2 regions of the Paenibacillus algicola genome follow, and region 2 is predicted to be linked to the other one. Evidence: riboswitches for the same ligand, from Rfam matches in the RefSeq annotation. Region 2 holds a riboswitch; the other holds the start of a gene.
What was found. Region 2 has a riboswitch for S-adenosylmethionine ahead of E6C60_RS17010 (methionine ABC transporter ATP-binding protein). Riboswitches for the same ligand answer to the same signal wherever they lie in the genome.

Region 1: it holds a riboswitch for S-adenosylmethionine, as region 2 does, so the genes downstream of both, metA (homoserine O-acetyltransferase MetA) here and E6C60_RS17010 (methionine ABC transporter ATP-binding protein) in region 2, are expected to answer to the same signal.

Annotation. Positions count from the first base shown of each region.
Region 1 is NZ_CP040396.1:3,316,333-3,324,318, forward strand. It holds gene E6C60_RS15585 (hypothetical protein) at 1-41, shown strand, start outside; gene E6C60_RS15590 (putative sporulation protein YtxC) at 52-990, opposite strand; gene mqnC (cyclic dehypoxanthinyl futalosine synthase) at 1,180-2,313, opposite strand; gene E6C60_RS15600 (aminotransferase class I/II-fold pyridoxal phosphate-dependent enzyme) at 2,454-3,653, opposite strand; gene E6C60_RS15605 (PLP-dependent transferase) at 3,650-4,834, opposite strand; gene metA (homoserine O-acetyltransferase MetA) at 4,879-5,796, opposite strand; SAM riboswitch class I at 5,889-6,020, opposite strand; gene corA (magnesium/cobalt transporter CorA) at 6,454-7,389, shown strand; gene E6C60_RS15620 (HRDC domain-containing protein) at 7,780-7,986, opposite strand, start outside.
Region 2 is NZ_CP040396.1:3,624,327-3,632,312, reverse strand. It holds gene E6C60_RS17030 (DUF2515 family protein) at 1-424, opposite strand, end outside; gene E6C60_RS17025 (thioredoxin family protein) at 549-893, shown strand; gene E6C60_RS17020 (COX15/CtaA family protein) at 1,064-2,032, shown strand; gene E6C60_RS17015 (Cthe_2314 family HEPN domain-containing protein) at 2,278-2,997, shown strand; SAM riboswitch class I at 3,116-3,260, shown strand; gene E6C60_RS17010 (methionine ABC transporter ATP-binding protein) at 3,377-4,396, shown strand; gene E6C60_RS17005 (methionine ABC transporter permease) at 4,396-5,064, shown strand; gene E6C60_RS17000 (MetQ/NlpA family ABC transporter substrate-binding protein) at 5,114-5,959, shown strand; gene E6C60_RS16995 (type III polyketide synthase) at 6,184-7,347, shown strand; gene E6C60_RS16990 (methyltransferase domain-containing protein) at 7,334-7,986, shown strand, end outside.

The sequences.
Region 1 (7,986 bases), 310 kb from region 2:
CTGAACAGATTCATGTCTTTGTCGGTGCTTTTCTAACGTAAACGTGAATTATCAGTTATTATAATCCCGTCCGGCGTGCAGCGTCAAGCCTATGTGATTCAGCCCCTCGATAAACGGAGTGCACTCCTGACAGCTGTAGCAGACCTCAGCCCGATGATCAAAAATCTGAAGCAGTGTCCCGATGACCGGTAATCCCGGCTGGCGGGTATGAATGATAAGCCTTGCCGGCGCCGCCGAAATCAGCGTGCTGACGACCATATCCTCGACTTCCATCTCCTGATCGAGCCTTTCCATGACGAGACCCTCCTGCTTGCCGGCCTCAATCGGCTTCAGACTTCCGTCGAGCAGAAGCAGATCTTCTCCGCCCCGATGAATCACATGAACCAGCGGAGTCAGCGGCTCTTGAAAATAGACGAAATATTTGAGCAGGCTAATAAATTCTTCATATTGCTGGTCCAGCATATACTCATCCACCGCATACTCGGCCAACTCCCGCAGCTCCTGCTCATAATCGCGAAGCCGGAACGCCAGCAGCCCATCGAGATTCAGCTCGGCGCTTTCGGCAAGGCACTGCCGTATGGTGCGGTCCAGCTTTTGCCGGCGCCGCCGGGCGAATTCCGCCGAGGTGCCCTCATCCTTTTCCAGCAGCTGCAGAAAGCAACGGAGCACCTGCTCCAGCTCCTCGCCATCCTGAAACTCAAACTCCTCCTGCAGCAGTCTTGCCGCAATCTCCTGCTCCTTCTGCTTGGCAATGTACGCGGTGACGGCCTCCGATATTTCAGCCCGCAGCAGCTCCCCGCTCATGCCCCAGGATGTCAGCGGCAATTTACCGGAGCAGGTCCAGATGACCCGGTTCTGACTGGCACTGAATTTGAATTTCAACGGCTTGCACTGCTTATGTAATGCCTTCTGCTTGTCTAGAAAAATGCGGTAAAAGCTTTCTTTCTCCAGCTCGGTGCGCGTGTTGACCGTAATGCTGAACAGCTCCATGGAATCGCTCCTTTCGGGTTCCCTTGTTCAGTATATGGGAAGCCTGATGGGGATATACGGAGCCCGCTTTTGGAAAAGTGTGTTATGTCTCTTCCAAGCATCAAAAAGCCCCCTCAGCCGTAAGGGCCAAAGGGGCATGTCCTGATCCCAAATCAGCAGCCGACATCCTGCAGATTATGGGGTCCGGTCTTAGTTTTGCATGATAAAGTCACGCTCTACAGAGGAATTACCGTCAAATGTACGCAAAATCTCATATCGGGTGTTCCGCTGTGCCGGAATATATCCCGCTTCCCGAATCATCGTCAGAATCGTTTCAATGTTGACCTTGTGTACAGCCCCTGCTGCTGACACTACATTCTCCTCCATCATGGTGCTGCCGAAATCATTGCAGCCGTAGGAGAGCGACAGCTTGCCGACTTCTGGCCCCATCGTGACCCAGGAGGACTGCAGGTTCGGCACATTATCAATCGCCAGCCGGCCGACGGCTACGCTCTTGAGGTACGCCTCCGGCGTTTCGCGCTCGCGCTTCAGGTTCGTATTGTCAGGCTGGAACGTAAATGGAATAAAGGCCAGGAAGCCCTTGGAATTCCAGCCGTTCTGAATGCACTCGTCCTGCGCATCCCGTATCCGGTGCAGATGCAGAGCCCGCTCCTCCATCGTCTCGCCCAATCCGATAACCATGGTCGCCGTCGTATTCATGCCAAGCTGATGCGCTGTCTGCATAACGTCCATCCATTGACGCCAGCTTCCCTTCAGCCTGCTCACCTTGGAGCGAATCCGGTCATCCAGAATTTCTGCGCCGCCGCCCGGCAGGGAATCCAGTCCCGCATCACGCAGCTCCCGTACAACCTCGTGCAGCGGAAGGCCTGATACCTCGACCATTTTCATAATTTCTGCTGGGGAGAAGGAGTGCATGGTAATATTGGGAAACCGCCCTTTAATTTTGCGGAGCAGATCTGTGTAATAGCTGAACGGCAGGTTTGGATTTGTTCCGCCTTGCATCAGGATTTCGGTGCCATTGACATCCTCGGTTTCCTGGATTTTTTGCAGAATCGTTTCGTCCGACAGCACATAGCCCTCTTCATGGCCCGGTCTGCGATAAAATGCACAGAAACGGCAGTACACATCACATACGTTCGTATAATTAACATTCCGGCCGATGACGAAGGTCGTCACGGGATCCGGATGCTTGCGCTTGGTCATAATATCGGCGGCGTGGCCGATCTTCTCCAGCTCATCACTTTCAAACAGCCGTGTGGTATCCTCCACCTGCAATCGCTCGCCCCGGAGCGCTTTGTCTAAAATACGGTCAATTGTGCCCATATGTAAATCCTCCTTTACTCCTTCGACGAGAAGGCCTTTCCTCATTTACGGTGTATACATGTCTTCCTTCCCATCGTATCACATCAGGACCGCAAAAACGACATCCCTTCGCTTTCAGGGATGTCGTTTATGTTACAGCTTTAGATGCTTGCCTCCAGCGCCTGGCTTAAATCGGAGATCAAATCATCAATATCCTCCAGTCCTACGGAGAAGCGGAGCAAGCCGTCTGTAATGCCCCGTTCATGACGCACCTGCTCCCCCATCGCGGCGTGAGACATCATGGCCGGGTACGAAAGGATGCTCTCGACCGCGCCCAGGCTCACCGCAACCAGCGGCAGCTTCACCGCATTCAGCACCTCCTTGGCGCGCTGGCCAGAGCCAACATCAAAGGAGACGACCGCGCCATAGCCGCTGCTCTGCTTCTCATGAATCTCCCGGCCGGGATGGTGAAAAAGCCCGGGATAATGGACAGCTTGTATATCGCTGCGCCCGCTCAGCCAGGCTGCCAGCTTCGCTGCACTCTGCTCACTGTGCGCCATCCGGGCGCCCAGGGTCTTCATGCCGCGCATCAGAAGCCAGGAATCCTGCACGCCCAGCACGGTGCCCAGTCCGTTTTGCAGCTGCTTGAGGCGTTGTCCCAGCTCCTCTGTCCGGGCCACCGCAAGACCTGCCAGCACATCACTGTGTCCTGACAGAAACTTGGTGGCGCTGTGAAGCACAATATCAACACCAAACTCAATCGGCCGCTGGTAAAGCGGCGTCATAAAGGTATTGTCCAGTATTGTAAGCAGCCCCTCTTCCCTCGCCCAGCAGCTGACCGCTTCGATATCGGTAATTTTGAGGGTAGGGTTGGACGGAGTCTCCATGTATACAGCCTTCGTGGTGCTTCTTAGGGCCTCCTTAACCTGATCCAGATTCGTCATATCGACGAAGGTACACTCAATGCCCAGCCGGCTCAGAATGCTCGTCAGCAGCCGGTATGTGCCTCCATATACATCCTCTGTGACGATCACATGATCACCGGAGGAGAGCAGCATCAAGGTGCTTGAAATGGCAGCCATGCCTGATGCGTATGCGAAGCCGCAAGCGCCTCTTTCCAGCTGAGCAATGTAATCCTCCAGCACTTGGCGGGTTGGATTGCCGGAACGACTGTAATCATGGAGCGGCGGGCTGTGGATATCATGATGGTGAAAGGTCGAGGCCTGATACAGCGGAACACTTGACGCTCCAGTGGCCTCGTCGATTTCCTGCCCGAAATGCAGAAGCCGGGTTTCAAATTTCAGCTCGTTGGGGCCGGCTGCGTTCCGATGCCCTTCCCGGTTCGAATGCTCCCCGCTCATGACCGCGTCCCTCCTTCAACCTCAGCCGCCGCTTTGGCAAGCGCCTGGCCCAGATCCTGAATAAGGTCCTGCTCATGCTCAATCCCGACCGAGAAGCGCAGCAGGCGTTCATCAACACCGACCGCCTCACGGATTTCAAGAGGAATATCGGCATGGGTCTGCACCGCAGGATACGTCATAAGAGACTCTACGCCCCCCAAACTTTCGGCAAAGGCAATCAAAGAAATATGGCGGAGAATTGGCTCTACATAGCGCGCATCCTTCACCTTAAAGGACAGAATGCCTGTATTTCCGCTGGACTGCTTGCATTGAATGTCATAGCCAGGGTGATCCGGCAGGCCGGGATAGAACACCTGCTCCACAGCCTCATGGCTGCTGAGGAAGTTGGCTACAGCCAGCGCATTCTGCTCATGGCGCTCCATCCGCAGCGCAAGGGTCTTCATGCCACGCATCAGCTGGTACGAATCGGACGGACTTAGCACGGCGCCGATGGAATTGTGAAGAAAGGCCATTTTGTCCGACAGCTCTTTACCTTTCGTTACGATCAGACCCGCCAGCACATCATTATGTCCGCCCAGATATTTCGTCGCACTGTGCACAACGACATCTGCCCCCAGCTCGATCGGGCGCTGAAAGAACGGTGTCAGCAGCGTATTGTCAACGATGGACAGCAGGCCGTGCCGGTGCGCCCAATGGCTGACGGCTTGAATATCAGTAATCATCATAAGCGGATTCGTCGGTGTCTCGATAAACACCGCCTTCGTGCTCGGCTTCCGGCAGCTTTCCAGTGCGTCCAGGTCGTTGGTATCCACGTAGCTTGCGCTGACGCCAAAACGGGACAGGATCGCCTCCAGTAGCCGATAAGTCCCGCCGTAAAGGTCCAGCGAGACGATTAGATGGTCCCCCTGGCTAAACAGGGCAAACACCGTTTGCAGGGCAGCCATACCGGAGCTGCAGGCGAAGCCGGCATCGCCGGACTCAAGTCCTGCACAAGCCTCCTCCAGCACCTGCCGGGTCGGATTTTTGGTGCGGATGTAATCAAAGCCCGTGCTCTGGCCAAGCCTTGGATGGCGGAACGCCGTAGCCTGGTATATTGGAAAATTGATCGCGCCGGTAACCGGCTCCTCCACCGACCCAATCTGTGCCAGGCGGCTTTCTATGTTCAACTGGTTTTTGTCCACGCTTGGTATACTCCTCTCCAGATACCTATCCTTGACATGATATTTTAGTTTTGCGGACCGATGTCATACGGCGTCGCTTGATAGACATAGTAATTCAGCCAGTTCGAGAACAATAAGTTGGCATGGGCCCGCCAGATTGCCGGCGGCTTGCGCGAAGGATCATCTGAAGGATAATAATGCTTCGGAAGCTCGACCTCCTGGCCCTTGGCGGCATCTCGTTCATATTCCCACCGCAGCGTATCCGCGTCATATTCGGAATGACCGGTAACGAAGATCTGGCGGCCATCGCGGGAAGACACAAGATAAATGCCCGCCTCCTCGGACTCGGACAGAATTTGAAGATCCCCGTGCTGCTCAATATCCTCCCGGCGCACCTCCGTATGGCGGGAATGCGGAGCATGAAACATCTCGTCAAAGCCGCGCAGCAAAGGCACCGTGGGGTCACTGGTCGTATGCGGGAACACCCCGAAGCATTTGTCAGGCAGTGTGTACTTCGGCACGTCATAGTGATAGTACAGTCCCGCCTGGGAAGCCCAGCAAATATGGAGCGTCGAGGTCACATTATCCTTGGTCCACTCCATAATCTCCCTCAGCTCATCCCAATAATTCACGTCCTCAAAATCCAGCTGCTCCACCGGAGCACCTGTAATAATCATTCCGTCGAACCGGCGGTGCTTCACTTCCTCGAAGGTTTTGTAGAACGCCTCCAAATGCTCTGCCGACGTGTTCTTGGATGTATGTGAGCTCGGATGCAGCAGTACGACATCGACCTGCAGCGGGGAGTTCCCGATCAGGCGCAGCAGCTGGGTTTCCGTCGTTTCCTTGTTCGGCATCAGATTCAGGATTGCAATCCGCAGCGGACGGATATCCTGTTGAAAGGCATGACTCTCATCCATAGTGAAAACATTCTCCCCTGCAAGCACTTCCTTAGCTGGCAGGGTATCCGGAATTTTAATGGGCATAAAGTGTTCCTCCTTCTTGGATTCCATCAAAAAAATGACCCTTCTCTATAACTGAGAAAGGTCATATGTACGTAAACGTAGATTATGATTCTCTCTCATCTGTCAGGGTGCCGTAAATGCCTGTCCCGGCATTCACTTCATCCTGCAAGAATTAGCACCGTGCGATATTGCTGCCGGTTGCCGGGTTTCATCGGGCTAGTCCCTCCACCTGCTCTTGATAAGATTGACAACGATATGAAATTTTAATAATGACTGACACGAATCACTTCTGACATTACTTTAAAACATTCTTTTTTTCCCGTCAAGACGGTTTAAGGCGCATTTTGAAGAACCTGTTTCTCTTTTCCTTCATACGGTGAGATGAGGGCCTTGAATGCGCGGAATTCAGCCTTGAAAGGTCCCTAACCCGGCGTTATACTAGACGAGTGCTAATCGTTTGCAGGGAAAGAGGTGACATAAAAATGGACGGTGACCCGGGCCAGAGGCTTGTACTCCGTGACATACAATCGCATAGGAGACCCATCAGCTTCCCGGCCTGCGGCGACGTTATTTTTATGGTGATTACATAAATATAATGAACCCATTCAGGCTGGCTGCTGATACCTGTGCCTTATTCAACGACCGTATCCACGTGTTCTGTGAAAAGGAGGATATCAGATGAAGATCCGACTGGTAAACGCCGGCGTTTTTACTTCGGTGGATGACCTTGAAACGACCCTCACTCCGCCAGCCGAGGGCTTCTACTGGATAGATGCGGATCTGGAGGATCTGGCTGCGCTTCAGCCCTTATTCTCTCTGCATGATTTGGCGGTAGAGGACTGCTTGACGGAAGAGGAGCAGCGTCCCAAGATTGAAATTTATGAGAGCCATTATTTTATCGTTGTGAACAGCATCCGATTTGATGATGAAGAGATCTTTCTGCGGGCGCTGAATATTTTTCTCGGACGGCATTTTATTATTACAGTGACCCGCCAGAAGATTCATGAGCTCCGTGCCATCAAGCCTCTGCTGTGGGAAGAGGAAGTGAACTCCCCGGACCGGTTCCTGTATGTTCTGATCGATCTCGTCACCGATAATTACTTCACGGTGGGCGACCGGATCGAGGTGCGGATCGAGCAGCTGGAAGAGGATATTCTAATGCATACCAAGAAGTCGCATCTCAACGAGATTGTCGGGCTGCGCAGTGAAATTCTGTGGCTGAAGCGTGTTCTCGGGCCGCAGAGGGATGTGATCCATACCTTAAATAAGAAGGATCTGCGATTGATTGACGATCAGCTTCAAAAGTATTTCAGCGACACGTACGAGAATGCGGTCAAGATCTCGGAAATCTTCGAAACGTACCGCGATTTGATGGGCAACCTGCGGGAGGCCTACCAGTCCAGTATCGCGATCCGCGCTAACGAAACGATGAGCATTTTTACCGTAATCACGACCATCTTTATGCCGCTGACTGTCATTACTGGCATCTATGGCATGAATTTTGATTTCATGCCGGAGCTGCACTGGAAATATTCATATTTCATTGTACTGGCGGTCATGGTTGCCGTGGGCTTCGGAATGTATTATTTGTTCCGCAAAAAAGAATGGCTTTAGTTACAAGAGAGGCTGTCCCAAAAGATCCAGGGTCTTGCGGAGGCTACTGAAAAAGTCCTGACTGAATCGAAGAAGGTACTGCACCCGAAATAATTAAGGGAGCAATACCTTTTTTTGATGTAAAATAAGGTTAACGCAAAAGATGGTGTATCCGCCAGCGAAGGCGTGGTCGCTGCAGAAAGAGGGGGCTTCCGATCGCTGTTGTCCCCAGAAAACAGGTAACACAAAGAAACCGCCCTTTGGCAGAATGGAAGTGTCTAACAACCATCTAATAAGGAGCGGCTTCATTTGTACAAATCTTTATTTTTTGCTTCATATTTCCTTCAATTGAGCTGCCTCGTTAAACAAGATTTACTTTTGGGACAGCCTCTTTCAAATGAAGCGCTCTGCCTACACGGCCCGCCGGCCATGTGACTCCGCTTCCCGCCGGTACCGGATTCGTATGAGCCGCAGCCGTTCGTACAGCTGCTCCTGGGACAGCCCTTCTCTCTCCTCTTCCCCGTAAACACGCTGCAAAATCGGCTTTAAAAAGGTGTCCCCAAGCTCCTCCAGCGCCTTCCATACATGGTCCTGCTCCTCTTCCGGCATGACGGCAAG
Region 2 (7,986 bases):
GATGGGCCAGCAGAGCCCAGTGCAGCTCCGGAAATTCCAGATAGATCTCTAGATAAGCCTGCGTGCGTGTTACATTGCTTCGGTTCCGATCGGCAGTCATCTCCTGAATCCGCTGAATGAGCAGATGATCCGCCGTAACGAGGTCCTCTGCTTTGCTGCCCGGCAGCGGAGCATCGACTCCGGCCTGAAACCTTGAATGACGGGCGTCGCGTTCCCTCCGGCAGCCCTCAGCCGTGCGGTCGAGAATACACAGGATGCTCCTGACGCTTCCCTCGTTCCAATCCAGAGGAAGCTTGCTCCTGCGAAGCTCGCCGGAGTTGTGCCAGGATGCGGCTAAGCCGCTGACAGCCTCGGAAGCGGCATGAGGCAGGGCGCTCAGCATCGACCAAAGGGAGCCTGTCCGCTGTCTCCGCTGCTGTGGCATACCATGACCTTCTTTCGCAGTGTTCTTGAGTACCCATGTAGTATGCTCGCAAAATTTGACTTCCACTCTGACATTTGCTTCACTATTGTGGAGAGAGGAATTCACAGGAAAAGGGGAGTTACCTATGGAAAAAATCACGTCAAAAGCTGAGTTTCAAGTTGCGATCCAGCCCCCAAGACTGACCATTGCTGTTTTCAAGGCAGACTGGTGCGGTGACTGCAAATTTATCGATCCCTTCATGCCGGACCTGGAAGCCCAATACAGCGACCGCCTGACACTGGTAGAGGTTGATGTGGATCAGGTGGGGGATGTCAGTCAGGAGCAGAATATCCTGGGCATCCCGAGCTTTGTGGCTTACACGGATGGCCGTGAACTGGTTCGGTTCGTGAACAAGCTCCGCAAGTCCCGTGAAGAGATTGAAGCCTTCCTGCAGCGCGCCCTGGAGGTATACAACACGATCCACAAGTAAATGAGATACGAATAGAGCACTATTTCCTTGTAAAGAGGAGATAGTGCTTTATTTTTGAACATTTTGTCACAAACAAGCCATGACCCCAGCGCCATGATCCGCTATAATATAGATGGCGTGGGGAAACTTCATGCTCAGAATACGAAATATAAGGCAGCAGGTGAATAATTTTGAATAATAAACAGTTGAAATGGCTCAGTTATATAACGTGCCTCGTTATGTTTCTGGCGACCTTTGGCGGAATGGTGGTCACGAAGACAGACTCAGGCTTGGGCTGTGGGCAGGAATGGCCGTTATGCAATGGGAAATTTGTTCCCGCTTACACCCTGGCTTCTATGATTGAATACTCGCACCGCCTGATTAGTGGACTGGCTGGCTTGTCAGCGCTGGCTTCTCTGCTTGCCTTCGTTCGCTACAAGCGGCATCGCCGGGATCTGCTGGCGTACGTGGGGCTAACCTCCGTCTTTGTCATCCTGCAGGCTATTATGGGCGCAATGGCCGTAATGTCTCCGCAATCAGCGGCTGTGATGGCACTGCATTTCGGGTTTTCTCTCATTGCGTTCGCAAGCTCGGTGATGCTGGCCTTGGCTATGCGGCGGCTGGAGCATGAAGGTGATACGAAAGATTCCGAGCCATTGCCGCAGGTCAGCAAGAGGTTTCGGAATCTGGTATGGGCAACTGCAGTGTACTCCTACGTGGTAGTGTACATAGGGGCATTTGTAAGCCATACGGAATCCAGGGAAGGCTGCTCCGGGTGGCCGCTGTGTAACGGAGAGCTTATCCCGGAGCTTTCAGGCGGCGTTGGCATTGCCTTTATGCACCGCGTAGCGGCGGCATTGCTGCTGCTGACCATTGCAGTGATGGCGCATTTCGCTTTTTGGCGTCACCGCAATAATAAAGAAATTCAAATGCTGGGCGTTGCGGCCTTAGTGCTGTGCCTGCTACAGGTGCTGAGCGGCGGAGTGCTGATGTCTACGATGCAGAATGAGGAGCTGTACATTTTTGCCGCTTTGGGTCATACCTTGCTCATCTCAGCGCTCTTCGGGGTTCTGGCCTACCTTAGTGTCCGGGTGTGGCAGCTGAGCCGGTCACGTCCTGCCCAGAAGGCAGATCAACAGCTTGCAACGGCAGCCTCATAAGATGTAGAACACATGCACGGTACCCAATAATCAATACGACAAGTCCTCGAGCTCCTCGGGGGCTTGCTTGTTCACCTTACGAATGAACAGGGACCCCTTAAGGACATTTTAAAGGTGGGGCTCCATATCCTCTCTGCAGTGGTTTAGTTCCTCCAGAGATCTGTTTATATTTAATAAAACATCGCTCGATACGCCAGCTGCCGCGTCTTATATGAACTTGAACTTGAACGTAGGGAGGTTACGCCATGCTTCGAATACTGCTTGGGGAGGAGCCTAGACTTAATCACGGGCTCATGGAAGATGCGATAGAAACCATGGTAACAACCACACAGCTTCTGCAGAAGGAAATTGACAAGAACCAAGACCCCACGCATGATTTCCGCAAGCTGGAGATTTGGACGCGCGGCTTGATTGTGTCCCTGGATGAGCTGGAGCAAAGCTGCTTTGCAGCAGGACATTTTCGTAAATCGGTTAAGGCAGGATATGTCGATGAGCTGTCCATTCAGGAGCAGGGAGAGTACGGCCGTTACGTTTACTTTTACAAAAATGCATTTATCCGGGTCTTCTCCATTCTCGACAAGCTCGGAACCGTGCTGAATGACCTTTATGATCTCAATACGTCTAAGGTTAAGGCGCATTTCAGTTATTTTACGGTGCTGCGGCAGTTTAAATATTTGAAAACCCATGAGGATTTATCCCGAGAGCTGGAAGCCATCAAGGACAGCTATCGCAATCCGATGTCCGTGCTTCGCAAACGCCGTAACGCCGAGGTGCATTACATGAATTCGGAAATGCAGGATGATCTGTGGCAGCGCCATAAGGGTCTCAACGACAAGGTGGAGCTGGAGGATCTGGATCAGCATCTGGATGATCTGAAACAGGGGCTGGATATGGTGTGCAAGACACTGGCTGCGTCCTATCACTACACCAATAAGCTCTGGTCTGAAAGAGGAATGAAGGCGTAAAGCGGGTTTAACTTTCCTTAAAATTCCTTTTGACTTTAGAATGAAAACGGCATATACTAACTATTGCATTCATGAATAGTTTCTGAAAACGGTCAAATTATAATTTCATATCGATGTTTTCTTATCGAGAGAGGCGGAGGGACAGGCCCGATGAAGCCCGGCAACCGACTTCTGAGTCACGGTCAGCATACCGCGGGAATCAGAGGTGTCATGGTGCTAATTCCTTCAAGACTGAGCGACAGCGCAGTCTTGGCAGATGAGACAAGGCATCTTTCTTTCGTTAGCGAAGAGAGCCCTTTTTTGATTCTGCATCTGAGGAATCCATAGGGCTCTCTTTTTTTTTGGTTAAAATGAAGTGAAGGGAAGGAGTGTACAGCCTGTGATTGAGCTGAAGCAGCTTACGAAGCATTACGGTAAACCGGGTGCGTTGACAACCGCTTTGTCAGGCCTTGATTTATCTATACAGAAAGGCGAGATTTTTGGAGTGATCGGGCATTCCGGAGCTGGGAAAAGCACCTTGATTCGCTGCGTGAATCTGCTGGAGCGTCCGACCTCGGGAGAGGTCTGGGTGGGCGGTGTCGAATTAACAGCTCTCGGCAAAAAACAGCTGCAGGAGGAGCGCCGCCGAATCGGAATGATCTTTCAGCATTTCAATCTGCTCTCCTCAGCGACGGTGTATGACAATATTGCGTTTCCGCTTCGGCTGATCAAGACGCCCAAGGCGGAAATTGAACGGAAGGTCAGTGAGCTGCTGACGCTTGTCGGTCTGGAGGCGCACCGCAATAAATATCCCGCACAGCTGTCCGGGGGACAGAAGCAGAGGGTTGGCATCGCCCGAGCACTGGCCAGTGATCCTGAGGTGCTGCTATGTGACGAGGCCACTTCGGCACTGGATCCGCAGACGACGGATTCCATCCTGAAGCTGCTGCTGGACATCAACGAGCGCTTTCAGCTCACGATTGTTCTCATTACTCATGAAATGCATGTTATTCAAAGCATCTGTGACCGGGTTGCTGTTATTCATCAGGGCGGGATTGTGGAGCAGGGGCCGGTCACGGAAGTGTTTCTTCGACCTAAGCACGAGGTTACCCGTGATTTTATCCGGGAGGATCAAGGATTTATTCCGGAGGCGCTGTACGAGCAGCGAGCTTCTTCTCAAGGGTCCCACAGCCAGACAGTCAAAATTACGTTTCTGGGGCCAAAAACCTACGAGTCCACTCTATCCCAGACCGTGAAAGAAACCGGCGTCGCTTTTGCAATCCTGCAGGGCAAGATTTCAACGATCAAGGCAACCCCTTATGGCCAGCTGATCGTTCGATTTGAAGGCCAGACGGAGGCGGTAGCTGCCACGATTGCGGCACTTCAGGCAGAAGGACTTGATGTGGAGGTGGCAGGCTGATGCTCGGATTGGATTTTACCCTGGTGGATTGGGAAGAAGTACTGACAGCCACGCTGGACACCCTGCGAATGCTTCTAGCTTCCTCCGTGTTCGCGGTGCTGATCGGCCTGCCGATCGGTGTGATGCTGTACATGTGGTCAAGATCCTCGTCAGGATGGGCGAGAGCAGGACACAGTGTCCTCTCCTTCGTGGTCAATATTTTGCGCTCCGTGCCATTCATTATCCTGATCGTGGCCTTGATTCCGATTACGAAAGTCATTGTTGGTCAATCCTATGGGGTGCTTGGAACCATTCCCCCGTTGGTGATCGGGGCAGCGCCTTTCTTTGCAAGGCTTGTAGAAACCGCACTGAGCGAGGTGGATAAAGGCGTTATTGAGGCCGCTCAGGCAATGGGCTCCTCAACCAAGCAGGTTGTGCTGAGAGTGCTGCTTCCGGAGGCAAGGCCAGGCCTGATCGCGGCGGTGACCATTACGATCGTGACTCTGGTGTCCTATACCGCCATGTCCGGTCTTGTCGGCGGCGGCGGGCTGGGGGATCTCGCGATCAAATACGGCTATAACCGCTATGAAACCGAAGTGATGCTCGTAGCGGTTGTGCTGATGATTCTGCTGGTACAGCTGCTGCAGATGGCAGGCGACCGAATCGTCCGGCATTACACCCGGAAGTAGGCATAAGCAGAAAAAAGTGAAATTTATAAATATTGGAGGATATAACGAGATGAAAAAATGGAATGTAATGATCTTGACCCTGGCTATGCTTCTGGTGCTTGCGGCTTGCGGGACAGACACTGAAAAAGAAAGCACCGGCTCGGATGCCGGATCTAAAGACGGAGCTGCAAGTGAAACCGTCACTCTGCGTGTAGGGGCATCGCCACAGCCTCACTCGCAAATTCTGGAGCACGTCAAGCCGGTGCTGGAGCAAGAAGGCATTCAGCTTGAAATTATCGAATTCACGGATTATGTCCAGTTTAACCAGCAGACCGACCAGAAAGAAATCGATGCCAACTTCTTTCAGCACAAGCCGTATCTGGACGGCGAAATCGAGCAGCGCGGCTTCGATCTCGCTCCAGTTACTGCGGTGCATGTGGAGCCGATGGGAGCTTACTCCAATCAGGTAGAGTCTTTGGACGATCTGAAGGACGGTGCAGTCATTGCCATTCCAAACGATCCTTCAAACGGAGGACGTGCCCTGCTTCTGCTGGCCAAGCATGGTGTTATTCAGCTGGAGGATGACAGCAATCTGGCTGTAACCGCCAAGGATATTACCGGCAACCCGAAAAACCTGGAGTTTAAAGAGGTTGATGCAGCGATGCTGCCCCGGATGCTGGACGAGATGGATGCGGCAGTCATTAATACGAACTATGCGCTGGAAGCGGGCTTGAATCCGCTAGAGGATGCGCTGGTCATTGAGGACAAGGATAACCCTTATGCCAACCTGCTTGTTGCCCGCTCGGACAACAAGGATTCTGAAGCGATTCAGAAGCTGGCAGAGGCACTGACCTCGGCAGAGATGAAGACTTTTATCGAAGAGCAGTTCAAAGGATCTATTATCCCGGCATTCTAAAACGGCAAAAGCCAGATGTCGATCCAACAAATTCATGGAAATGAGCATACAGCGGCCCGGAAACTTTACGGAGTCGCTGTATTTTTTATAGTGGGTGAGATTCCTTTTAAGTGGTTCAGGGTAAATAGGTTCAATAACGGCATAATAAAGTCATTAGGCGGCTTATCGTTGGCGAAGAGCTTGTTTACGGTAACGACGAATTCATATTTCAGGAGGTCATTTTCATGAACCCTAATCCTCAAACAAATCCACAGCAAGCCTCAATCCTGGGATTCGGTACAGCGCTGCCGGCTCATCAGGTTCCTCAGCCTGACATCACCAATCTGCTAACTTCCCATCTGCAGGACAAGCCGGATCTGGCGCGCTTTGCAAGAAGGATTTTTAACTCCTGCGGAGTGGATAACCGATATACAGTAGAGCCAAGCTATACAGGAGCTGCCGAGGACTGCAAGTATCTTCCTACCGGAGATGCCAGCGGGATACCGACCACAGAAGAACGAATGGATACATATAAAAGAGAAGCGCCTCCGCTCGCCCTTGAAGCTGCTCAGAAAGCGCTGAAGGATGCAGGTACGCATCCGGAATCCATTACCCATCTCATTACAGTCAGCTGTACGGGGCAATACCTTCCGGGTCTTGATGTGACACTGATCTCGCAGCTGGGCCTGTCGCCAAGGGTTAATCGTTTGCCGGTTATTTTCCAAGGCTGTGCTGCAGGTCTCAAAGCAATTCAGATGGCAAGGGATGTCGTGCAGGGAGCACCAGGATCGACTGTGCTTGTCGTCTGTGTAGAGCTGTGTACCTTGCACTTCCAGCCTGTGATGGAGAAGGAAGCTCTGTTTGCGGCCTCCTTCTTCGGCGATGCTTCGGCATCCTGCGTCATTGGCCACGCAGATGAAAACAGCCGCCATTATTTCCAGCTGGGTAGAGGATATTCAGTGCTGCTGCCGGACACCACAGAGGATATGACCTGGGAGGTTGGCAATTTCGGCTTTGATCTATATCTGTCGCCGCGGATTCCGAGACTGCTGGGACAATATATTGCTCCGGAAATGGAGCGTCTCTTTGAAGGAGAGGAGCTTCCTGAACTGTGGGCCATTCACCCTGGCGGAAGAGGGATTGTGGACTCCGTGGAAGAGGTAATGAGTCTGCGGGAGGATCAAACCCGGTTCAGCCGCGAGATTCTGCGTACCGCCGGGAATCTGTCCTCCTGTACCATTCTCTTCGTACTGGATGCCATGCGCCGGGACCTTAAAGCCCAAAGCAGCGCCGCTCAGAACGGAGTAGCCATGGCGTTCGGCCCTGGCCTGACAGCCGAGCTTATGCGCTTTGAATATATTGCGGCAAAGGTGGCATCCGAGTCGGAGGCGGACCATGTCTATCTTTAGGAATTTATCGAGCCGGGCGAAGGAAGACGAGTTAATGGATGACTTCTCCATGGGCGGGGCAGAGCTGAGCGAGGCGCTGGTGCATTTAAGGCGCTTGAACAAAATATTCGCGGCTCCCGGACCGACACGCTATGGCGTGGAAAAGCTGTGGAGAATGATGGGCAGCCCGGCGTCCTTGAGTGTTCTGGATGTAGGCGCAGGCTCCGGTGACGTCAATCGGAAGCTGCTGGAATGGGCAGACAGCCGGGGAGTGGAGCTGCATATTATCCTCGTCGACCTCACCGAAGAGGCGTGTCAGGAAGCCGCGGCCTTGTTCAAGGATGAGCCGCGGATTCAGGTTCAGCGTGCGGACGTGCGCGATCTTCCGGATGCCTCGGCTGATATTGTTACTGGCTCCCAATTCGTACACCATTTTGACGGGGACGAGCTGGTAGACATCGTCTCTCATATGCTTCGCGCCTCCCGGTATGGTGTTGTGATCAATGATATTCACAGGCATCAGGTTTCCTACACTGCAGTTTGGCTGACAACCCGGCTGATTTCCCGTAACCGCTACATTCGGCATGACGGCCCGTTGTCCGTAGCCAAGGGATTTACTGCGAGAGACTGGAAGGAGCTGAAGCGCCGGCTGAACCATGA